3 regions of the Bradyrhizobium centrosematis genome follow, and region 1 is predicted to be linked to each of the others. Evidence: predicted binding sites of a transcription regulator. Region 1 holds the regulator's gene; each other region holds the start of a gene.
What was found. The regulator LexA, encoded in region 1, represses DNA repair genes until DNA is damaged. The targets are predictions, from matches to a motif close to TGTTCNNNNTGTGTTCNG.
Positions count from the first base shown of each region.

Region 2: the regulator LexA is predicted to act here: its motif matches at 4,486-4,503, upstream of P6U31_RS26855 (DUF3072 domain-containing protein).
Region 3: the regulator LexA is predicted to act here: its motif matches at 4,015-4,032, upstream of P6U31_RS18265 (single-stranded DNA-binding protein).

Region 1 covers NZ_CP120703.1:3,673,059-3,681,042, forward strand. The annotation lists gene P6U31_RS17725 (glutamine--tRNA ligase/YqeY domain fusion protein) at 1-222, shown strand, start outside; gene P6U31_RS17730 (nuclear transport factor 2 family protein) at 232-618, shown strand; gene P6U31_RS17735 (DUF2171 domain-containing protein) at 808-1,041, shown strand; gene P6U31_RS17740 (ComEC/Rec2 family competence protein) at 1,137-3,413, shown strand; gene P6U31_RS17745 (hypothetical protein) at 3,530-3,964, opposite strand; gene lexA (transcriptional repressor LexA) at 4,524-5,225, opposite strand; gene glp (gephyrin-like molybdotransferase Glp) at 5,402-6,613, opposite strand; gene P6U31_RS17760 (hypothetical protein) at 6,831-7,037, opposite strand; gene P6U31_RS17765 (HAD family hydrolase) at 7,207-7,836, opposite strand; gene P6U31_RS17770 (alpha-hydroxy acid oxidase) at 7,860-7,984, opposite strand, start outside.
Region 2 covers NZ_CP120703.1:5,615,409-5,623,392, forward strand. The annotation lists gene P6U31_RS26825 (HAMP domain-containing protein) at 1-1,310, shown strand, start outside; gene P6U31_RS26830 (HWE histidine kinase domain-containing protein) at 1,324-2,814, shown strand; gene P6U31_RS26835 (hypothetical protein) at 2,914-3,135, opposite strand; gene P6U31_RS26840 (hypothetical protein) at 3,276-3,533, shown strand; gene P6U31_RS26845 (hypothetical protein) at 3,629-3,877, shown strand; gene P6U31_RS26850 (hypothetical protein) at 4,200-4,424, opposite strand; gene P6U31_RS26855 (DUF3072 domain-containing protein) at 4,541-4,735, shown strand; gene P6U31_RS26860 (DUF6496 domain-containing protein) at 4,816-5,103, shown strand; gene P6U31_RS26865 (hypothetical protein) at 5,114-5,476, opposite strand; gene P6U31_RS26870 (Do family serine endopeptidase) at 5,738-7,285, opposite strand; gene P6U31_RS26875 (universal stress protein) at 7,499-7,984, shown strand, end outside.
Region 3 covers NZ_CP120703.1:3,782,958-3,790,941, reverse strand. The annotation lists gene P6U31_RS18275 (phosphotransferase family protein) at 1-222, shown strand, start outside; gene gyrA (DNA gyrase subunit A) at 265-2,997, opposite strand; gene P6U31_RS18265 (single-stranded DNA-binding protein) at 3,351-3,848, opposite strand; gene P6U31_RS18260 (outer membrane protein) at 4,308-5,057, shown strand; partial or broken gene P6U31_RS18255 (outer membrane protein) at 5,284-5,976, shown strand; gene uvrA (excinuclease ABC subunit UvrA) at 6,250-7,984, shown strand, end outside.

The DNA.
Region 1 (7,984 bases):
GACGCTCAAAACTTCGCGGCCGATCTCAATCCGAACTCGCTGGAGATCCTCGCCGATGCGCGGGTCGAGGCCTCGGTTGCGGAGAGCAATTCCACCGAGCCGATGCAGTTCGAGCGCCAGGGCTATTTCGTGCGCGACAAGGATTCGACGCCCGGCAAGCCGGTGTTCTCGCGCACCATTGGTCTTCGCGACACCTTCGCGAAGGAAGTCGCAAAGGGCTGACAGGCGACAATGAGCAACGAAGCCGACGCCATCGTTTCCGCCATCATCGCGAAATGGTGCGCCGGCTTCGCAACACTCGACGCAGCGGCACTGTCATCGCTGTACTCCAGGACCGCGTTCTTCTTCGGCTCGAACCCAAAGCTCTATCGGGGCAGGGGCGGCGTCGCCGACTATTTCAACGGCCTGCCGCGCTGGCGCAGGCCGAGTGCCGTGTTCTCCGACGTGAACGCAGTGCAGGTCGGCCCTGATCTCATCAACATGGCCGCGACCATCTCGTTCGACCTCGCCGGCGAGCGGGACGATCTCATCGTCAAGATGAGCTGGGTCATCATCCGCGAGGACGGCGACTGGAAGATCGTCAATCATCATGCCTCCTCGCAAGCGCCGCTCATCTAAATCTAAAGCATGATCCGGAAACGTGCGAAGCGGTTCTCCGGAAAGATCATGCGCAAACAACAACCCAAAGCGCGATGACGATTCATCTAAATCTCATCGCGCTCTAGGCAGCACACGGCATCGTCATTGCCGTGTGCGAGAACGAACCTCGTTCCTGCGCGTTGGGGTGGGTCCAACAAGGAGCCCACCATGCAGAACATCGCAGAGCATATGGAAGTCATCGGCGCCGACGGCGTCCATGTCGGCACCGTCGATCGGGTCGAGGGCAATCGCATCAAGCTGACCAAGAAGGACAGCGGCGAGGGCAGCCACAAGGGTCACCATCATTTCATCGACAAGGGCCTGGTTGCCGATGTCGAAGGCAACAAGGTGCGGCTGTCCGCCAAGGCGGATGTTGCCGTGACGATGGAAGAGGAAAAGTAGGGCGCTCCCTCTTCGTTCCTGATTTGTGCCGCTATTCGTCCGCCTGCACGTTCCGGTAGCCTCGGCGTTGATCACGTCGCGTAAGGTGCAGAGGAATGAGGCAGCCGGGCCGGCCACTACGCTCCCAGGGAGTTGCCGGGACGTGGCCGGCCGGCCGCGCTGTGCCAACCGGCGGCCTTGCGCCGGCGGGCTTCGGCATCTGGCCGGCGATCGTCGAGACGCTGCGCCAATGGGTCCGCGCCGAGGCCGGCCCCGGGCGGCTGTTGCCGTGGGTGCCGGTCGCCTTCGGCGGCGGCATCGCGCTCTATTTTGCCGCCGATCATGAGCCGGTGCTGTGGGTTGTCGCGACGACGGCGGCCGCGCTCCTGCTCGGCGCGATCCTGTTGCGGCGGAGCCGGCTGTTTGCGCCGGCGATCATGATCGCGGCGGTCGCGGCGGGCTTTGCCGTGGCGACCTGGAAGACCGCGCGCATCGCACACACCGTGCTGGCCAAGCCGCTCTATTCGGTGTCGCTGTCCGGCTTCGTCGAGACGCGCGACATCCGCGAGCGCACCGATCGCTTCGTGCTGCGCGTCACCGCCATGGAGGCGCAGCGCAGCGACGTCAAGCTCGATCGCGTCCGCCTGTCCGTGCGCAAGGGCACCGCGCCGGAGGTCGGCAGCTTCGTGCAGCTCAAGGCGCGGCTGATGCCGCCGCTCTCGCCAGTCCGCCCCGGCAGCTACGACTTTTCACGCGATCTGTACTTTCAGGGCATCGGCGCCTCCGGATTCGTGATGGGCGCGATCACAGCTGCGGTGCCGCCGGATGCCGGCGGCCTGCGGCTGCGCTATGCCGCCTTCATGCAGGGCCTGCGCGATGCGATCGATGCCCGCATCCGCGCCACGCTCGAGGGCGATAACCGCGCGATCGCGACAGCGCTGCTCACCGGACGACGCGATGCGATTTCCACGCCTGTCAACGACGCGATGTTCGTCTCGGGGCTCGGCCACGTGCTTTCGATCTCCGGCTATCACATGGCGGTGGTCGCGGGCGTCGTGTTCTTCGCGGTGCGCGCGCTGCTGGCATTGATCCCGGGTCTCGCCGTCGGCTTTCCCATCAAGAAATGGTCGGCGGCCGCGGCGCTGGTTGCGGCGGCGTTCTATCTTCTGCTCTCGGGCGCGGAGGTCGCAACGCAACGATCGTTCTTCATGACGGCGGTGGTGCTGATCGCGGTCATGGTCGATCGCCGCGCCATCACCTTCCGCACACTGGCCGTGGCAGCGCTGATCGTGCTCGCGGTCGCGCCGGAGGCGCTGGTGCATCCGAGCTTCCAGATGTCGTTTGCGGCAACGCTCGGGCTGGTGGCGCTGGTGCAGATCGGCATGCCGAACCTGCTTGCCTCGCCTGACCATTCGGCGACTGCGCGTGTCGCGCTGTGGGGCGGCCGCGAGATCGCGATGTTGTTTCTGGCCTCGCTGATCGCGGGGCTTGCGACCACGCCCTATGCCGCCTTTCACTTCCATCGCGTCACGCCCTACGGCGTGCTCGCCAATCTGGGGGCGATGCCGGTGGTCTCAGCACTGGTGATGCCGGCCGGGTTGTTGGGATTGCTGGCTGCTCCGTTCGGGCTCGACGGCGTGTTCTGGTGGCTGATGGGACTGGGCATCGACTGGATGGTTGCGGTCTCCCGCTGGGTGGCCGCCTTGCCGGGCGCGGTCGGCCGCATCCCGGCGTTCGGTATGGCGCCGCTGGTCGGAGCGAGCCTCGGCATCATCGTGATGGGCTTGTTGCGTACCCCCTTGCGCTGGGCCGGTGCAGTGGTGCTGCTGGCTTCGATCGCCTGGGGTCTGTCGGTGCAGCAGCCCGATATCCTGATTGCCGGGGACGGCGCGAGTGTCGCGGTGCGGGGCAGGGACGGGCGTTTGCACCTGATCAGGGCGGGGAAGGACAATTTCATGCTGAGGGAGTGGTTGGCGGCCGACGCCGATCCGCGCGATGCCGGCAGTAGCGCGCTGGCCGACGGCATATCGTGCGACGAGGCCGGCTGCGTCACGCCGCTCGCCGACGGACGGCTGGTCGCGCTGGCCTTGCGCATCGACGCGTTGGCTGACGATTGCAGCCGTGCCACATTGGTGGTGACGCCACGGCCCGCGCCGCCCGATTGTGCGGCGATGGTGGTGGATCGGCAGCGGCTGGTTCGCCAGGGCGCGCTGGCGCTCACGCAGCGTGGTGACGGATTTTCCGTCCAAGCAGTGAGGGCGAGAGGCTCCAACCGCCCGTGGTTGCCTGCCGGCGCCGGCGAAGGCGATTTCGACGGCAGTCTTGCGCCGAAGGCGGCTCCCCGCAACCGCGACGCAACGCCATCGGAGACCGACTTGCAGGCCGACGATTGAGGATGGAGGGGAAGTGGACGGTCCGATGGGATTCCGTGAGACGCAAACCATACCATCTCGCCGGCCGCGGCCGGCGATGGCATTTCCTTAGCCTCGACCTGGCGGCCGGGGCGGCGTCAGCCGATCGGCAGGCGCGTCACCGGCGGCCGGCTGTCGGCGATGATCTGCGGCTTGTGCTCGCGCTCGCCGACCGGTTGGGTCACGGGCAGTTGCAGCACGGTCGCGCGCTGGCCTTCGACGAGCTGCGTCACCAGCACGTATTTGCCGTCAGGGAATTCGATCGCGTCGTGATGGCGGTCGGGAATGTGCGGATCGATCTTGCCGAATTTTCCGACGCGGGAATTGACGGTGCGCGTCCAGATCCAGCGGTTGTCGTAGCGGACGTTGTCGGCGAAGGCGAGCTCCGTTCCCGGAAGCAGGCAGACCGCGACGGAGAGATCGGCTTCGGAGGCGAAGCCGCGCGTCGACGTGCCGCGGAACGTGGTCGTGACGATCGTCTCGCCGACTTCCGCGGGGCGCGTCGCGACGGCATGCAGGCTGTAGTCACACATCGGGTGCTCCTCATGCGAAGAATAGCGACCCGTACCTCTCTTGGAGGCACAGGCCTCTGTCAGAGTAAGCACGCAAGACTCTGCTTGGTTGAAGGCGAATCTGCGGCTGGGACCTCAGCGCCGCGATCACATTATCTTTCCCGAATTCGCTAGGAACAAAGCGGGCTGCCGTGCATTTGGCCGGCACGTCTCAACGGCTGGCAAACGCGACGCCTGCATCGCCAGCACGATTGCGATGCGGCGCAATTGCACTGCGCCAGGCGTTGCGGACATGATGACGCGATTGCGCGGCAACCGCGTGCGATGCCCAGTGCTGCCATCAGCGCCGACACTCGAGCGATACGCGCTTGCCTATCCCCTCGAACGCGGGACGCTGTGACGCGATGCTGCCTCTGGCGGTACGCCGAGGACCTGGCCGTGGAGAAGGGGCCGGATAATCTGTGCAGAACCAGAAAGACTATCCAGCCGGAGCGGACATCCGTCCGCTCCAATCTCTGATCGGCATCCCGAACGAAGGCGCGTGAGGCGCCGGATATTCGCGTGCCGAGTACGTCCGCAATCAGTACTTCCGGTAAAGCCCGATCAGCTTGCCCTGAATCTTGACGCGGTTCGGCGGCAGGATGCGCACCTCATAGGCGGCATTGGCGGGCTCGAGGGCGATCGAGGCGCCGCGGCGGCGGAAGCGCTTGAGCGTGGCCTCTTCGTCGTCGATCAGCGCCACTACGATGTCGCCGGTGTCGGCGCTCTCGTTGCGTTGGATCAGCGCCATGTCACCATCGAGGATACCGGCCTCGACCATGGAATCGCCGCGCACTTCGAGTGCGTAATGCTCGCCCGAGCCGAGCATGTCAGGCGGCACGCTGATGGTGTGGCTGCGGGTCTGCAACGCCTCGATCGGCGTACCGGCCGCGATGCGGCCCATCACCGGCACTGCCACGGGCCGCTCGCCCTCGTCCGCGGGCGGGCTGGAGCTCGCGCGGACCTTGCCGAGATTGCCTTCGATGACGCTCGGCGTGAAGCCGCGTCGGTTGCCGGCCGCGGCCTGGAGCTCCGGCAGCTTGATCACTTCGATGGCGCGGGCGCGGTTGGGCAGGCGGCGGATGAAGCCGCGCTCCTCGAGCGCGGTGATCAGGCGGTGGATGCCTGACTTCGAGCGCAGGTCGAGCGCATCCTTCATCTCGTCGAAGGAGGGCGGCACGCCGCTTTCCTTCAAGCGTTCGCTGATGAACCGCAGAAGCTCGTATTGTTTGCGCGTTAACATCTCGACCAAAGTCCCCCGGTTGATGTCGTTCGATTCCGAGACGGTGAATTCAGCGACAAGGCGCTACATGCTCGAAACAAATCATGAACGGACACTATATGTTCGATATGTGTTCCGCAACTGCTTAATTTACGGTGAACGGAGCGAAACTCGCGGAATGCGTGTGGCCGCGCGGTTCAAACCGGTAGCCGCAGCACCTCGCACGGGCTGCCGGCCTCGACCTTCGGCGCGAAGGGCGCGCGGACGAGAAGTACCTGTGCCGCAGCGAGATTCGCAAGCAGAGAGGAGTCCTGATGGCTGACGGGAACGGCGACTTGCGCGCCGTCGTCGCGCAGCTCCAGGCGCGCGCGCAAGTAATCCTCGCGCTGGTCGTTGGCAGCGAGATCGCGGCCCAGCACGGCGCGCTCGCGCTGATGATGAATCACTTGTCGGCCCGAGAGGGCACGAATCAGCGGCACCATGAACAGGAAGGCGCACACGTAGGACGACACCGGATTGCCGGGCAGGCCGATCACGCGCATGGCGCCGAGCCGCCCGTGCATCATCGGCTTGCCCGGCCGCATCGCGATCTTCCAGAAGGCCATCGCGATGCCTTCGTCCTTGAGCGCCTGCTGGACCAGATCGTGGTCGCCGACGGACGCGCCGCCGGTGGTGATCAGGATGTCGGCACCGCTGTCGCGGGCGCGGCGGATTCCGGCGGAGGTCGCCTCCAGCGTATCGGCGGCGACACCGAGGTCGATGGTCTCCGCGCCCTCGCTGCGGGCGAGTGCATGCAGGGCGTAACCGTTGGAATAGACGATCTGGCCGGGGCCGGGCGTGGTGCCGGGCATCACCAGCTCATCGCCGGTGGCGAGGATCGCAACCTTCGGACGGCGGCGGACGGGCAGGCGCGGGTGATTCATGCCGGCGGCCAGTGCGAGATCGCGCTCGGTCAGCCGGGTTCCCTTGCGCAGCAGCACGTCACCCTCGCGGAAATCGACGCCGGCCGGGCGAATGTGCCGTCCGGCGATCGCCGCTTCCTTGATGGTGACGCTGTTGCCGTCCGCAACCGTGTCCTCCTGGATCACCACCGCGTCCGCGCCGTCTGGAACGACGCCGCCGGTGAAGATCCGCACGGCTTCGCCGGCCCCGACCGTTCCGTCAAAGGGACGTCCCGCGGCGACCTCGCCGATCACCGTCAGCCTGGAATTGATCGTTGCCGCATCGACCGTGCGCACGGCATAGCCGTCCATCGCCGACATGGCTTGCGGCGGCTGCGTGCGCCGCGCCGCGAGGTCATGGGCGAGCACGCGGTGGTAGGCTTCGTCGAGCGAAACCATCTGTTCAGGCAGCGGCTCTGCAGCCGCCAGCACCGCAGCGAGGGCGTCGGAAACCGGCATCAAGGCCACGGCTGAACTCCTGCTGAGCACATCGATAAAATGGCGGAGAGTTCTAGCCGAGTGCAGGCGCGAGGCAAAGCAGCACGCAGAATGATTTATCCTGCGTGATCTCCGTGCAGAGGAAGGAAGCTCACATCCGCCGGGGCATGATCCGGAAGGCAAGGCAAACCGGCATGAGGATAGCCATGGCAAGAACGAGAAAAACAAGCGCCACGGCCAGCATCGGTCAGCTCCCAGTCGGTCCGTCCGTACCGAGGCCGAACGCGACGTCTGGAGCTTTGGGCCCTTGATCCTTGTCGGGGAGCGGGTCGGCCTGCGATTTCAGGTCGGCCGCCTTGCTGATCAGCTTGGCGGAAAGGTCCGAATCCGAGGTGTTTCTTGCGAATTCAAGCAGGAGAGAGGCTTGCTTGGTGAGGTAGGTTTTGCCCAGCACGTCGATCAGTCCGGTGTAGAAGTCCCAACGGACTCAAGAGTCCGGAGGGTGGTATTCCGTTCCCGGAACTCTGTATAAAAATGCACAAAGTGATCAGGTTCCACATTCGCTGCAAATTTAGTTCGGGAAGCGCTTCCGCCGTGGGCTGTGCGGAACGAAGGGATTTGGGTCAGATACCCAATGCCTTCAATGCGTTCCCGACATCACGCGGCGAGGTCACATGCACTGCCGTCAGGCCGCGCGCCCGTGCCCCCTCGACGTTCTCGGCGAGGTCGTCGAAGAACACGATGCGCTCAGCGGGTACGCCGATCGCGGCCACGACATGGTCGAAAGCCTCCGCATCCGGTTTGCGCAGGCCGATGCTTGACGACAGGTACAGCTCGCGGAAATGGCCGAGCAGGTCGGCATATTCCTTCGAGAAATAGTCGACATGCGGCCGGTTGGTGTTGGAAAAGGCGTAGAGCGGCATCTTCTTCGCCGCGCGCGGCAGCAACTCGGCGATATCAGGCATCTCGCCGGCGAAGACCGCGTTCCAGCCCTCCAGGAACTGGGCGTCCGAAATGCCTATTCCCAGTGAAGCGCGCAGCGAGGCGAAATAATCCTCGTCACTGATCTTGCCGACCTCGTGCAGCCGATAGGCCTCGTCGCGTACGTAGCGGGCGACGATCGACTCGGGCTCGCACCCGGCATGTCCAGCCCAGCAGGCGATCGCCTTGGAGAAGTCGATGTCGAGCACCACGCGCCCGAGATCGAACAAAAGCGCGTCCGCGCTGCCGGGAGAGAGCGATGTCACATGGATCCTTTCACTCTAGGGTCTGCCAATCAGTACCGATAAGGCTCGTGGTCGAACAGCGGGAACGCGCTGAACACGCTCGGCGCGTTGGTGGCGGTCGCCGGATGCAGGCAGGATTTGTCGACCTCGGCAAACGAGGTGGCGCCGAGCAGGC
Region 2 (7,984 bases), 1.9 Mb from region 1:
CCGGCCCGACGCTCGCACCGCGTGCTGCGCCGGCCCCGCAGCAACACAACCAACCGCCGGCGCTGCAGCCCGCCGCACCTGACCAGCAGCGCGTCATCGAGCAGCTTCCCGACGACCGGCTCAATCTCGAGCCAGGCGACAGTATCCTCCTGATCGTCGAGGACGACCCGCATTATGCACGTGTGCTGGTCGACCTCGCGCGCGACAAGGGGTTCAAGGTGCTGGTCGCCGCCCGTGGCGCGGAGGCGCTGGAGCTCGCCAAGCAGTACCAGCCGAGAGCGGTCTCGCTCGACGTGTTCCTGCCCGACATGCTGGGCTGGACCGTGCTGAGCCAGCTCAAGCACAATCCGCTGACCCGTCACATCCCGGTGCAGATCATCACGCTCGACGAGGACCGCCAGCACGCGCTGGCGCGAGGTGCATTCTCCTTCGTCAACAAGCCGACGACGACCGAAGGCGTCGCCGCCGCCCTGACCCAGATCAAGGAATATGCGCGGCCGCGGCGCAAGCGGCTCCTGATCGTCGAGGACAACGAGGCCGAGCAGCTCTCGATCCGCGAGCTGCTGCATCACGACGACATCGAGATCGTGACGACCGCCACCGGCGCCGGCGCGCTCTCGACGCTGCGCGAGGCGCCTTGCGACTGCGTCGTGCTCGACCTCAGGCTGCCCGACATGAGCGGCTTCGAGGTGCTGGACCAGATCCGCAATGACGAGGCGCTGTCGAATGTTCCGGTCGTCGTCTTCACCGGCCGCGAGCTTTCGGCGGAGGAAGATGCGGAACTCCACACCATGGCGCGCAGCATCGTGGTCAAGGGCGTGGAATCGCCGGAACGGCTGCTCGACGAGACCGCACTGTTCCTGCACCGCGTGATCACGGAGCTTCCGATCGAGAAGCAGCGCATGCTGGAGAAGCTGAACAGCTCCGACGAAGACCTGATCGGCAAGACCGCGCTGCTCGTCGACGACGACGCTCGCAACATTTTCGCGCTATCGAGCGTGCTGGAGCGGCGCGGCATGAAGGTGCTGACCGCCACGACCGGCAGCGAGGCGGTGGCGCTGGTCGAATCCAATCCGGAAATCGCCATCGTGCTGATGGACATCATGATGCCGCAGATGGATGGCTATCAGACCATCGGCGTCATTCGCGAAAATCCGGCCTTCGCCCGCCTTCCGATCATTGCGCTGACCGCCAAGGCGATGAAGGGCGACCGCGAAAAATGCCTGGAGGCCGGTGCGTCCGACTATCTCGCCAAACCCGTCAACACCGATCAATTGCTGCTTGCGATCCGCATGTGGCTGCACCGCTGAGTTGGATCCGCGAATGGACCACGAAAAGGTCAACATCCTCCTCGTCGACGACCAGCCGGCCAAGCTGCTCGCCTATGAGGTGATCTTGAAGGATCTCGGCGAGAACCTGGTGATCGCCTCGTCCGGACGCGAGGCACTGGAGGTGCTGCTCAAGACCGAGATCGCGGTGATCCTGGTCGACGTCTGCATGCCCGAGCTCGACGGCTTCGAGCTCGCCGCGATGATCCGCGAGCATCCGCGCTTCCAGAAGACCGCGATGATCTTCATCTCCGCCATCCAGGTCAGCGACATCGACCGGCTGCGCGGCTACGAGATGGGCGCGGTCGATTACGTGCCGGTCCCGGTCGTGCCGGAGGTGCTGCGCGCCAAGATCAAGGTGTTTGCCGAACTCTACCGCAAGACCCGCGAGCTCGAACGGCTGAACCAGGAGCTCGAGGATCGTGTCCGCGCCCGCACGGCGGAGCTGGAGAACTCCACGGCAAAGCTGCGCGAGAGCGAACAACGGCGCAGCATGGCGATCGCCGCCGGCAAGATGGGTTCCTGGGACTGGGACTGGATCAGCGGCGACTGGATGTGGGACGAGGGGCAATATCGCATCTTTGGCGTCAGCCCCGAGAACTTCGAGGTCAACCCGGCCAACGTTCAGGCGCTGCTGCATCCCGACGACGTCGATCAGTTGCGCAAGGCGATTGCCGAGTTCAACAAGGGCGCGCGGGCCTATGAGACCGAGTTCCGCATCATACGGCCCGACGGGGAGGTGCGCTGGTGCGTCGGCACGGCGGCAGCCACGGTGGACGATAGCAGTCGCGTCGTTCGCGTCAGCGGCGTCACCGTGGACATCACCGAACGCAAGCGTGCCGAGGAACGGCAGAATCTGCTGGCGCGGGAAGTCGATCATCGCGCCAAGAATGCGCTGGCGCTGGCGCAGTCGATCGTGCGCCTCACCCGTGCCGACGAGGTCAAGGCCTATGTCAACGCCGTCGAGGGCCGTATCAATGCGCTGGCGCGCGTGCACACGATCCTGTCGCTGTCGAGCTGGCAGGGCGCCGAGCTCTCCAGGCTGATCGACGAGGAGCTGGCGCCCTACTCGCTTGGTGGCCAGATCGTGTTGGCGGGTCCGGAGGTTCAGCTGCTGCCGGCGACAGCCCAGACGCTGGCGCTTGCCCTGCACGAGCTCTTCACCAACTCGGCCAAATATGGCGCCCTCTCGACCAGGTCGGGGCGGCTCACGATCAGCTGGCAGGTCGAGGACCAATTGCTCACGCTGAGCTGGGAAGAATCCGGCGGTCCGCTCGTCATGACGCCGAAATCGCGCGGCTTCGGCACACGAAGCCTGCTTGCGAGCGTCGAGTCCCAGCTCGGCGGACAGGCGCAGTTCGATTGGCGAGCCGAAGGCCTGTTGTGCCGTCTGCAGGTGCCATTGACACGCAAAACGCCGACGACGACCACAACCGGCAAATTCGAGGATGCCAGCTCCGCCGAATTGCAGCGCGCATCCGGTTAGAGCCTTTTCCGGCGAAGTGGCGACCGGCTCGCGTCGAGAAGGCGCGTCAAGACAAGAAGCGTGCGCCTTCCGCTTCGCTTCCAACGGAGCGGCAAAGCATTAGCCGGACGCCGCGCTGGTCATGCGTTGCGCCGTCCGCGGCTCGCGTGCAACCCGGCCTTCGAGCCAGGCTTCCGTCTGGGCGAGATCGCGGAGCGCCCTGGCGTAGCGGCGAGCCGCGCTTCGCTCTGCGCCGCGCGGCAGCTTGCGTGCCTTGCGCAGAATGTCCGCGGCGGCGTTGCGATAGGCCAGCGAGCGGTAAAGAAAGACTACCTTACCCATATCGATGTTCCCGTTTTGCTGGCACTCATCCTCGCAAGCCCGGCATGAACGTCGGATGAAGCCGGGGATGACAATTCCTTCATTCAATTGGAACCGGCGCGTATCGCCCGCGTTGCATGCCAAGTCGGGATGCGGTTCCCATGCGCACCAAAAAGTCGTCGGATCTGATCTCTGCGAGCGGCCTCGTCAAGCTGATGACGCATGCCATGATGGGGGCGGCCCTCGGCCTCTCCTTCAGTCTCGCGCTGATCCTGTCCAATCCCGCCGTCGCAAACCTGCTCAACAACGGTGGAAGCCAAGCTGCGACCATCTTCGCGCTCACCCTGGTGACGACGTTCACGATCGGCGCGACACTCACCGGCGCCGTCTTCATCCTCGTCGAGGACAAGCAATCTTGAAGCACGCGCGGAACGCGGCAGCAGCTTTGTTGGGAACTCCTGCGGCAAATGGCGGTTGGCTGCCTGCGTCAATTTAACCCAGGGAGTTCCCTCGCATGACAACGGCAAAGCTCGTTCTCACCGCAATGTTGGCAGCCGGCCTCGCCGCCGCACCGCTCGCCGCGCAGGCCAAGTCACACAAGGCGAAACATGGATCCTCGATGTCGTCGTCGCAGACCACGGGCGCCAACACCAAGTCGTCCAAGGGCGCAGATCCCTCCGGCCAAGGTGGTTCGGGCCCCGGCTCAGACCAAGGCGGCACCATGACCAACCAGAACAGCAAGGGCATGAGCAACACCAAGTGAGCTCAGGCCGGCATGACATCGGGCCCCGCGGCGACGCGGGGCTCCATTCTTGATGCGTGATCGGCAATGGAGCCACACATCGTCCGGCGTCCGCACCGGCTCATTGCGGCCGGCGCGCTGCAAGGTCGCGCCTGCGGCTAAAGCGCGATGCGATTCAGATGAGTCGCCATCGCTTGCGTCCGATCAAAAACTGGGCCGCATCGTCATCGAGACCCGCGCGCTACAATTGCCGGATGGCAGATCGCAATTCGGGAATCTCGGCACGTAGCTTCAAGATCCGGTAAGTGTCCTGGACCTCCTCCACAGCGCCCTCTCCAAGGTTTCAGCGCCGCATGCTCGCGCGCGCGGAATGGCCGATTGTTGTCTTCACGAGGTGAAGGCGGACCCGGTCGCCAACGTCAGGCAGGACATCGCCGCCGCCGGCAGCCTTCCATTCGTCGCTCAGCAGATTGATCTTCCGCCGCAGATCCATCTGCGTCAGGGCCTGTTCGGTGCAATCGCGACCGCCGTTGACGCGATCGCGCACGGCGGCCTCGACGGCCGCCATCTCCAGCCTCAAAGCACTGATCTTACGTCGAATTTCATTAAATCTGTTGTCCATGGCTTGTTAGAACAAAATAAGAACATATAGTCAAGTCACGATTTCGGAAATGGAGATGTCAAATGCAGGCTCAAGGTCAATACAACGCCAAGCTCTTCCTCGCCGAGCAGATGACCCGGGCGCAAGGACTGAAGCTGAAACGACTGAGCGAAGAGGCCTATCAGCCCGCACAATATGCGCGCGATCTGTCGTCCAGCGAGGCGGCACGGCGCATCCAGGTGCTGGAGGCGGAGATCGCGCTGGCGAATTCGTTCTAGGCCTTCGCCCGCAAGGTCGCGCGCTCTTTCGGGAACCATGCTCGTTTCGAACGGTTCTCCCGGGCCAAGGGAGAACATGCATGGCACGCAAGGCAAAGAAGCGCCGCTACTCGCGCAGCTCCGGCAGCGATGTCGAAAGCGAGATGCGGCGCTACAAGAAGGGCACGGCAAAGAGCGGTCGCAAAGGCCGTGGCGGACGCGTGAAGAGTCGCAAGCAGGCGATCGCAATCGGACTGTCGAAGGCGCGCAAGAAGGGCAAGAAGGTCCCGAAGAAGGCGAGCAAGAAGTCGTCCAAGAAGCGGACGAGCAGGAAGACAGCCAAGAAGACAAGCAGGAAGTCGTCGAAGCGCAAATCCAGCAAGCGTTGACGCTGACGCCTCAGATCATGCTGCCGGGCATGAAGCAGCGGATCGAGATTCCGAAGGCCGTCTTCACCGGCCACACCATGGTGCGGCCGGCGCGGTTCGGCTCGGTGATGACGGCTTCGTCCGGCACTTCGATCCACTCCCCGTCGAGACGCACGCGATAATGCCCGTTATGCGATTCCCAATCGGGGTCGGAGACGGCAAAACCGTCGGCGTCCGAGCAGCAGGGACCGAGGTGGCTGCGCAGGCTGTCGAACCACGGCTTGAGGGGCGAGTTCGCGTAGCGGCCGTCATCACGACCGAGCGCGCTTCCGCCCCACAGCACCAGCGGCGCCACGAGCAGCGCACCTCTCAGCGAGAGCTTCAATCGACCCATGTCGGCACCGATCAAATACGAACCACCGGCCAGTTCCACAAAGCGGCCGGAAGTTCGGAGTTCCACGCTTGCAATCACTCGGCAGCGTCGTTGCCGACGAGCATCGGAACTGTGATGGCCGAACACGGCTTTTTCGTATGAACCGCGTCACCATCCCTGCCGTTAACGAGAATGTTATCGGAGCCCGCCGCAGATCCTGAAGGCGAAAGGAAAGGGCGGCCCGAGGGCCGCCCTTTTGGATGGGTGGGGGAGCCGTTCGCGTTACGCGAGCGGCACCGCGACGAACCTCGTCGCCTCGGCGCTTCTGACCTGCAACAGCACGCTGCGCTTGCCAGACGATTTGGCCTGGGCCAGTTCCGTGCGAACCTCGCCGACATTGGCAACCGCCTTGCCACCGACATTGAGGATGACGTCGCCGGTCTGGATGCCGCGCTGCGCGGCCGGACCTTGCGGATCGACCTGCGTGACGACGACGCCCTTCTGGCCGGCGCCCTGAACCTCGCTGGCCGGCGCCAGGGCGAGGCCGAGGCGCGGCGTACCCGCGTTCGACTGCCCACTGCCCTCGTCAGAGCCGCCATTCGCTTTAGCTTGCCGCTCGTTCGGCAGCTCGCCGAGCGCGAGCGTCAGCGTCCTCGTGCCGCCATTGTGGAACACGTCGAGCTTCACCGAGCTGCCCGGGGCCAGGGTGGCGATGGTCCGGGCGAGATCACGGGAGTCCTTGATCGCGGTGCCGTTGACGGCGGTGATGACGTCACCCGCCTCGATGCCGGCCTTCGCCGCGGGGCTGCCATCCTGCGGATTGTCGACGATCGCGCCGCGCGCCTCCTTGAGGCCGAGGCTGTCGGCAATCTCTGCCGTCACCGGCTGCACCTGCACGCCGAGCCAGCCGCGGGTCACCGCGCCCTTGTCCTTCAGTTGCGCGACGACGAGTTTTGCAGTCGAGGCCGGAATGTCGAAGCCGATGCCGACCGAGCCGCCGGAGGGCGAGAAGATCGCGGTGTTCACGCCGATCACGTTGCCGTTCATGTCGAAGGCCGGGCCGCCGGAATTGCCCTTGTTGATCGGCGCGTCGATCTGGATGAAATCGTCATAGGGCCCGTTGCCGATGTCGCGGCCGCTGGCCGAAACGATGCCGGCGGTCACGGTGCCGCCGAGACCGAAGGGATTGCCGACCGCGACCACCCAGTCGCCGATGCGGGGCTTCTGGTCGGAGAATTTGACGAACGGAAAGTCCTTCTTACCGTCGACCTTGATCAGCGCCAGATCGGTCTTCGGATCGGTGCCGACCACTTTCGCGGTATAGGTCGTGCCGTCATCCATGGTCACCTGCACCGACTCGGCGTGGTCGACGACGTGGTTGTTGGTCACGGCGTAGCCGTCGGCGGAAATGAAGAAGCCGGAGCCTTCGCCCGTGACCATCTGATGGCGCTGGCGCGGCAAGCCGTTCGGACCGCCCGGAAAGCGGAAGCCGAACTGCCGCGAGAATTGGTCGAATGGGGAGTCCTCGTCGGAGTCCATCCGGTTCTGCTGCAGCATCGCATTCTTGTCGTTGTCCTGGTCGATCCTGACCCGCACCGAGATGACGGCGGGCTTGACCTTGCTGACCAGATCACCGAAACCCGGCGGCGTTGCGGCGGATTCCGCGGCCTGGGCCGGCGCAATGAAGGAGGCCATGCCGAACGGCGAAGAGGCGGGCGATACCGCCAGCACGGCGACGCCGAGCGCGGCCACGCTGCCGAGCAGCGCGAGCCGGCGCGGCCTCAAGATCTTGCGGGACGTCGTGGTGTCGGAGTTAACGTGATCGTTCATGTCGAAATGTCCATGTTGGGTAAGGTGTCGCCTTGCGTCCAACATGGAGATCGTCACCTTACGACGTCCCGTCCGTCCGATTAAATCTTGGCAAAGGATATGCGGGCGGGCACCCAGGGAAAGATCGTCCCGGCGCATTTGATGCAGCTCAACGCGGGTCCTCCGGGCAGTGAAAAACTACAGCCACCGAATGATCTTCATCGGAGGCGCCCCATGTACAAAGACATTCTCGTCCACATCCCCACCGAGCGTCCCATGCGCGCAGCCGTCGAGGGCTCGATTTCGCTCGCCGCGCAGTTCAACGCCCAGCTCGACGCGGTCGCGATCGGCTATGTCGCAACCAGTGCTGCCTATGTGATGGAGGGCGGCGCGGCGGTGGCTGCCGTATTCGAGCTGGAACGCGAGCGCGCACTGGAGCGGGCCGAAGCCGCACTCTCGGTGTTCGGAATCGAAGCGGCGAACGCCGGCGTCTCCTACACCTTGCGCCCGCTCGGCGCGATCCCGGTGGATGCGGCGGGCTCGCTCGGCGAGATGGCGCGGCTGCACGACCTCAGCGTCGTGCTTCAGCCCGATCCGGCGCACAGCTCGTTCGACAACGACGTGCCGGGCGAGATCCTGTTCCAGTCGGGCGGCCCGGTGCTGTTCCTGCCCTACACATTCCGTGGAGCTTTCAAGGCGGCACGAATCGGCATCTGCTGG
Region 3 (7,984 bases), 110 kb from region 1:
ATGGATATCGCGAAGGCGCTGTACTACTTCACGCCGAAGGATGCGCCGAAGCGAGACGGACTGCTCGCGGGCTATGGCAAGATCGAGCGTCCCCATTGGCAGGAGACGCTTCGTCTCTACCGCGTGTATTGCACGCTGGAGCTATGGTGCTGGATGGCACAGATCGGCAAGCACGAGGCGCTTGCCGATCTCACGGCGGAGCTTTCGCAGGCCACGTCGTAGCCCGGAGGGAGCGAAGCGCAATCCGGGCCGCAGGGCGGCCCGCTATTCTCCGTTCGCTCCGTCGCCGCTCTCCGCCTCTTCGGTGATGTGCTCGACCGAGACGACGTGCTCGTCCTCGGCGGTGTCGAACACGATCACGCCTTGCGTCGAGCGGCCGGCGATGCGGATGCCTTCGACCGGGCAACGGATCAGCTGGCCCTTGTCGGTGACCAGCATGATCTGATCGGCCTCCTCCACGGGGAAGGATGCCACCAGGTTGCCGTTGCGGTTGTTGACGCTCATGGCGACGATGCCTTTGCCGCCGCGGCCGGTGGTGCGGTACTCGTAGGACGAGGTCCGCTTGCCATAGCCATTGACGGAGACCGTCAGCACGACCTGCTCGGCCGCCGACATCTCGACATAGCGCTCCTGCGGGAGCTGGAAGCTGCCGGAGGTCTCTTCGGCCTCGGTATCCCCAGGGGCTTCTTCCGCGACGGATTCGCCGGCGACCGCGCGGCGCATCTTCAGATACGCCGAGCGCTCGTCCGAGGTCGTCTCGACATGACGCAGGATCGCCAGCGAAATCACCTTGTCGCCTTCGCCGAGCGCGATGCCGCGCACGCCCATCGAGGTGCGCCCGGTGAACACGCGCACATCGGGCACCGGGAAGCGGATGCACTGGCCCCCGGCAGCGGTCAGCAGCACGTCGTCGCGCTCGGTGCAGATCTGCACGTCGACGATCGACTCGCCATCCTCGAGCTTCATGGCAATGATGCCGGAGCGGCGGACATCGACGAAGTCGGACAGCTTGTTGCGGCGGACGTTGCCGCCGGTGGTGGCGAACATCACGTCGAGCTCGCCCCAGGTGGATTCGTCCTCCGGCAGCGGCATGATGGTGGTGATGCGCTCACCCTGCTCCAGCGGCAGGATGTTGATCAGCGCCTTGCCGCGCGCGTTCGGCGCGGCCATCGGCAGCCGCCAGACCTTCTCCTTGTAGACCTGGCCCCGCGAGGAGAAGAACAGTACCGGCGTGTGTGTGGAGGCCACGAACAATCGGCTGACGAAATCCTCATCGCGGGTCTGCATGCCGGAGCGGCCCTTGCCGCCGCGGCGCTGCGCCCGGTAGGCCGATAGCGGCACGCGCTTGACGTAGCCGGCGTGCGAGACGGTCACGACCATGTCCTCGCGCTGGATCAGGTCCTCGTCCTCGACCTCGCCCTCCTGCTCCATGATCACGGTGCGGCGCGGCGTCGCGAACTCCGCCTTCACCTCGGCAAGCTCGGTCTTGATGATGTCGAGGATGCGGGCGCGCGAGCGCAGGATCGCGAGATAGTCCTCGATCTCGCCAGCGAGCTTTGCGAGCTCTTCGCCGATCTCGTCGCGGCCGAGTGCGGTGAGGCGTGCGAGGCGCAGTTCCAGGATCGCCCTCGCCTGCTCCAGCGACAGGCGGATGGTGCCGTCCTCGTTGATGCGGTGGCGGGGATCGTCGATCAGCGTGATGATGTCCTCGACGTCGCGCGCGGGCCAGTCACGCGTCATCAGGGTCTCGCGCGCGGCGGCCGGCGTCGGCGAATGCCGGATCACGCGGATGATCTCGTCGATATTGGCGACCGCGATGGCGAGGCCGACCTGCTCATGCGCGCGCTCGCGCGCCTTGCGCAGCTTGTATTTGGTCCGGCGGGTGACGACCTGCTCGCGGAAGCCGACGAAGATCGTCAGCATGTCCTTCAGGTTCATCGTCTGCGGACGGCCGCTATCGAGCGCGACGGCGTTGACGCCGAATGAGGTCTGCAGCGGCGTGAACTTGTAGAGCTGGTTCAGCACCACGTCGGGCACGGCATCGCGCTTGAGCTCGACCACGACGCGGTAGCCGTCGCGGTCGGATTCGTCGCGCAGATCGGAGATGCCCTCGATCTTCTTCTCCTTGTAGAGCTCGGCGATGCGCTCGACCATCGTCGCCTTGTTCACCTGATACGGGATCTCGGTGATGACGATCGCCTCGCGCTCCTTGCGGATCGTCTCGAAGGTGACCTTGCCGCGCATCACGATCGAGCCGCGGCCGAGATGATAGGCGCTGCGGATGCCCTGGCGTCCGAGGATGATGCCGCCGGTCGGGAAATCCGGGCCCGGGACGATGTTGATGAGCTCGTCGATCGTGAGCGAGGGATTGTCGATCAGCGCCACGCAGGCGTCGATCACCTCGCCGAGATTGTGCGGCGGGATGTTGGTGGCCATGCCGACGGCGATGCCGCCGGCGCCGTTGACGAGGAGGTTCGGGAACCGGGCCGGCAGAACCACCGGCTCCTTCTCGGAGCCGTCGTAATTGTCCTGGAAGTCGACCGTGTCGTCGTCGATGTCCTCGAGCAGCTTCAGCGCGATCTTGGTGAGGCGGGACTCTGTGTAGCGCATCGCCGCCGCCGGATCGCCGTCGACCGAGCCGAAATTGCCCTGCCCGTCGATCAGGGGCGCGCGCATCGAGAAGTCCTGCGCCATGCGCACCAAGGCGTCGTAGATCGCCTGGTCGCCATGGGGGTGGTACTTACCCATGACCTCACCGACAGCACCGGCGGACTTCTTGTGCTTCTTGTCCGGGGTGTCGCCGCGATTGTTCATCGCGAACAGGATCCGGCGGTGCACCGGCTTCAACCCGTCGCGCGCGTCAGGCAGCGCACGCGAGACGATCACGCTCATGGCGTAGTCGAGATAGGACTTCTTCATCTCCTCGTAGATGGAGACGGGGCGAATGTCCGAGGGTTGCGCCGGCTGGTCGCCGGGCTTGTTGTCGTCGTCAGCCAAGGGGGAATCCGGTGAGTTTTTGTCTGGGAATCATATAGCGCATCGGGGGTCGGATAACCACCCTTGCAGGCCGCCGTAAGGCGGTTTTTCCGCCTATTTTTCCAACTACTTACGGTCGGGAACCCGACACCTCGGACAGCTTGGAATGAGCCCTTTCGGAACGTCCGTCACGCGCACAGCGATCGCACCGCAAGGGCAGCTCGGCCGGCCAGCCCGCCCGCCTTCAATGACCTCATCTCAAACGTGAAGCGGGCCCGGAAATCCCGAGCCCGCCCCGTCGATTAGTAGGATTTGCTGACACAAAATGGAAAGCACCGGCCGGCCGCCACCTCCGCGTCGCGCGCTCCGCCCGCTCAGAACGGGATGTCGTCGTCCATGTCGCTGTTGCGGCCACCGCCGCCAGCGGCCACGGGGCGGCGTGGCGCGCTGCTGATGGGACCGGAGGAGCCGAAATCGCCACCCGGCTCGTCGCCGAAGCTGCCGCCGCCGCCTCCGCCGCCACGGCCGTCAAGCATCGTCAGCGTCGAGTTGAAGCCCTGGAGCACGACCTCGGTCGAATACTTCTCGACGCCGCTCTGGTCGGTCCATTTGCGGGTCTGGAGGGCGCCCTCGATGTAAACCTTTGCGCCCTTCTTCAAATATTGCTCGGCGACCTTGCAGAGCCCCTCATTGAAGATCACGACGCGATGCCACTCGGTCTTCTCCTTGCGCTCGCCGGTATTCTTGTCGCGCCAGGTCTCGGAGGTGGCGATGCTCAAATTCGCGATCGGCCGCCCGTCCTGGGTGCGGCGGATTTCCGGATCCTTGCCGAGATTTCCAACCAGAATGACCTTGTTGACGCTTCCCGCCATCGCCGCTCTCCACTCCGAATGCCACTGAATCTGAAAGGCCGCATCTGAAAGGCCGCGCACTGCCCGCGCTCATCTGCGCCCTGCTGAGGCGACCTATACGCTTGCCGGGACCGCTCAGCCCGCCACCGCCAAAGGTTATCCCCACATATAGCATCGACGCCGGATTTGTTCCAGATTTGTTCCTGCAGCCCTGGGCGCAAAATGTGAGGGCAGGTCCCTTCTAAACGGCGGCGCGATGGCCGCGAGGAATGGAACCAAATCGGGTTCCCGTGAACGGCAAAAACCACTTAACATTCATTAAGTTGAGCGCGACCCGATTGGACCGGACTGTTGCGCGCCGGGCACGGACTCTGCCGCCGCACGCGGCTATCGTTGCCTCGATTTGATGCAGATGGGCCTCGCGCCTGAATTGTCCCGCCTCGGGGAACGCAAGAGGCGGTTACAAATGGGGAGATTGCAATGAAGAAAATCCTGATCGGCCTTGCTGGCGCATTTGTGCTGTCCCTTTCGGCTCCGGCCGGTGCTGCCGACCTCGCAGCCCGACCCTATACAAAGGCGCCGGTCGCGCCCCCCGCTCCGATCTACACCTGGACCGGATTCTACGTCGGTGTGCAGGGCGGCGGCGCCTGGGGTCGCAGCAACGAGACCTTCTTTGGCGCTCCGAATACGGCGATCTTCGCTGGAACCCAGAATTATGACACCACCGGCGGGTTCGTCGGCGGTGTGTTCGGCTACAACTGGCAGTCGGGTCCGGTCGTGTTCGGCATTGAGGGCGACTACCATTGGGCTGACATTCACGGGCGTTCGGCAGAGATCAATGCCGGCCTCGGCGACACCTACTTTACGCGAATCCGTGGCTTCGGCGATATCAAGGGCCGGCTGGGCTATTCGACCGGCCCCGCCCTCTTGTTCGTCAGCGGTGGTGCCGCGGTCGGCGACATGCAACACCGCTATGACGGCGTGCCTGGAAACGTCTTCGTCCAGAACAACACCCGCTGGGGTTGGACGGTCGGCGCCGGCGCGGAATACATGTTCGCTCCGAACTGGTCGGCCAAGGTCGAATACAACTACATCGACTTCGGCCGCAGCACGATCCAGTACTCTGCCGTCGCCACCAATCGCTCCGAGTGGACCGACACGGTCCATACGGTCAAGGCCGGCGTGAACTATCACTTCAATTGGGGCGGAGGGGGCACCACGCGATATTGATATCTCACTGATATCGTTAAGATCCAAGGCCGGCCTCGCGCCGGCCTTTTTGTTGGTGCCTCGCCGAATGTAGCAGCCACGCTCGCTTTTAGGCGACCGTGTGGCTTTTGAGAGACACAACTTGCAGCTTTGGTGGTGTAAGCACGGCGTCAGTTGGGCCGAATGAGTCCGCTCCCCTTCCGGCCACGGAAGGCAACAACAGAAACTGGGACTGGGTAAATTGAAAATGAAGAAGGTTTTGTTGGCTTCGGCCTGTTTGTTCGCTCTGGCGGCCCCCGCTTCGGCTGCTGATCTCGCGGCTCGCCCCTACACCAAGGCGCCCGTCGCTCCGGTTGCGGCCGTCTACAACTGGACCGGTTTCTATCTCGGTATCGTTGGTGGCGGCGCCTGGGAAGCCTCGTCGGGCGACCCGAAGATGCAGGGTGGCTTCGTCGGCGGCACTGCCGGCTACAACTGGCAGACCGGCAACGTCGTGTTCGGCGTCGAGGCCGATGGCTCCTGGGCTGACGTCAGCGCCTCCGTGACCGGCGCCACCGTCGTTCCCGGCTTCGGTGTTTAGACTGCGACCGCGAGCTCCAAGACCGATGCGATGGGCACCGTGCGCGGCCGCCTCGGCTGGGCCGTCAACAACGTGCTGTTCTACGGCACCGGTGGTTACGCCTGGATCGACAACAAGATCACCCTCTCCGCCCTCGGCGTGTCCGTGTCGGATAGCAAGTTCCACTCGGGCTGGACCGTCGGTGCGGGCGTCGAAGCGTTCTTCGCGCCGAACTGGACGGTCAAGGGCGAGTATCTCTATCGCAGCCTCGGCGGCGAGACCTACTTCTCGGGCGCTCTCCCCACCGGCACGCTCAACTTCCACACCGTGCAGGTCGGCGTGAACTATCACTTCGGCGGCCCGATCGTCGCGAAGTACTAAGCTTCAACGCTATCAGCGTTGCGAAAGGCCGGCCTCGCGCCGGCCTTTTTGTTTTTGCGACACGCTCCGGCGCAGCCCCGCGTCCTCCTGCTGCCAAGTGCCGCCAGCGCGCCAACATTCCGTTGACGATTCGCAACTCCCTCTGGAAATCCGTCTCCGTTCTTCCTACGTTCGCTGCCATACCCATCGGCGCCGATCCCGGTTCCGGGCGCAGCGCGCCTCTTTTTTCCAGGCGCGGTCGCGCACCCATGGGCTTCCTTGAGGGCAACTCGGATGGATGAAGTGATCAAGGCGAAGCGCCAACAACAGAACGCGGGTTCACACCTGCGCGCAATTACGATCCGTGGCGCGCGCGAGCACAACCTCAAGAACATCGACGTCGAGATTCCCCGCGACAAGCTGGTGGTGTTCACCGGCCTGTCAGGCTCCGGCAAATCCTCGCTCGCCTTCGACACGATCTACGCCGAGGGCCAGCGCCGCTACGTCGAGTCGCTCTCGGCCTATGCGCGCCAGTTCCTGGAGATGATGCAGAAGCCGGACGTCGACCAGATCGACGGCCTGTCGCCGGCGATCTCGATCGAGCAGAAGACGACCTCGAAGAACCCGCGCTCGACCGTCGGCACCGTCACCGAGATCTACGATTACATGCGCCTGCTCTGGGCTCGAGTCGGTGTGCCCTATTCACCGGCCACCGGCCTGCCGATCGAAAGCCAGACTGTCTCGCAGATGGTCGACCGCGTGCTGGCGCTGCCCGAGGGCACCCGCCTGTATCTGCTCGCGCCTGTCGTGCGCGGCCGCAAGGGTGAATACCGCAAGGAGCTCGCCGAATGGCTCAAGAAGGGTTTTCAGCGCGTCAAGATCGACGGCACCTTCTATGAGCTGGCGGAAGCGCCTGTTCTCGACAAGAAATTCCCGCACGACATCGACGTTGTCGTCGACCGCATCGTGGTGCGCGCCGACATCGGCCAGCGCCTCGCCGAGAGTTTTGAGACCGCGCTGAAGCTCGCCGAAGGCCTTGCCGTCGTCGAGTTCGCCGACGCGCCGGCGGCAGCCCCCACCGAGGAGAAGAAGAAGACCGCAAAAATCCACGACAAGAGCGGACCCGAGCGCATCCTGTTCTCGGAAAAGTTCGCCTGCCCGGTCTCCGGCTTCACGATTCCAGAGGTCGAGCCGCGCCTGTTCTCCTTCAACAATCCCTATGGCGCCTGTCCCGCCTGCGGCGGCCTCGGCGTCGAGCAGCATGTCGACGAAGATCTCGTCATCCCCGACAAGGAGCTCGCCATCGGCAAGGGCGCGATCGCGCCCTGGGCCAAGTCGTCCTCACCCTATTACGTGCAGACGCTGACCGCGCTCGGCAAGCACTACAAGTTCACGCTGACCACCAAGTGGAAGGATTTGCCGAAGAAGACGCAGAACGCGATCCTCCATGGCTCCGGCGATGACGAGATCAAGTTCTCCTACGAGGACGGGGTGCGCTCCTACGACACCAAGAAGCCGTTCGAGGGTGTCATCACCAACATCAACCGGCGCTATCGCGAGACCGAAAGCGAGTGGGCCCGCGAGGAGCTGGCGAAATACTTCCACGACGTGCCTTGCGAGGCGTGCCGCGGCTTCCGGCTCAAGCCCGAGGCGCTCTGCGTCAAGATCGGCGGCAAGCACATCGGCGAGATTTCGGAGCTGTCGGTCAAGAAGGCCGGCGAGTGGTTCGAGACCGTGCCCGATGCGCTGAACGCGCAGCAGAACGAGATCGCTGGGCGCATCCTGAAGGAGATCCGCGAGCGCCTCACCTTCCTGCTCGACGTCGGCCTCAACTACCTCACGCTGTCCCGCTCCTCCGGCACGCTGTCCGGCGGCGAGAGCCAGCGCATCCGCCTCGCCTCGCAGATCGGCTCGGGCCTGACGGGCGTGCTCTACGTGCTCGACGAGCCCTCGATCGGCCTGCACCAGCGCGACAATGCCCGCCTGCTCGACACGCTGAAGCGGCTGCGCGACCTCGGCAACACCGTGG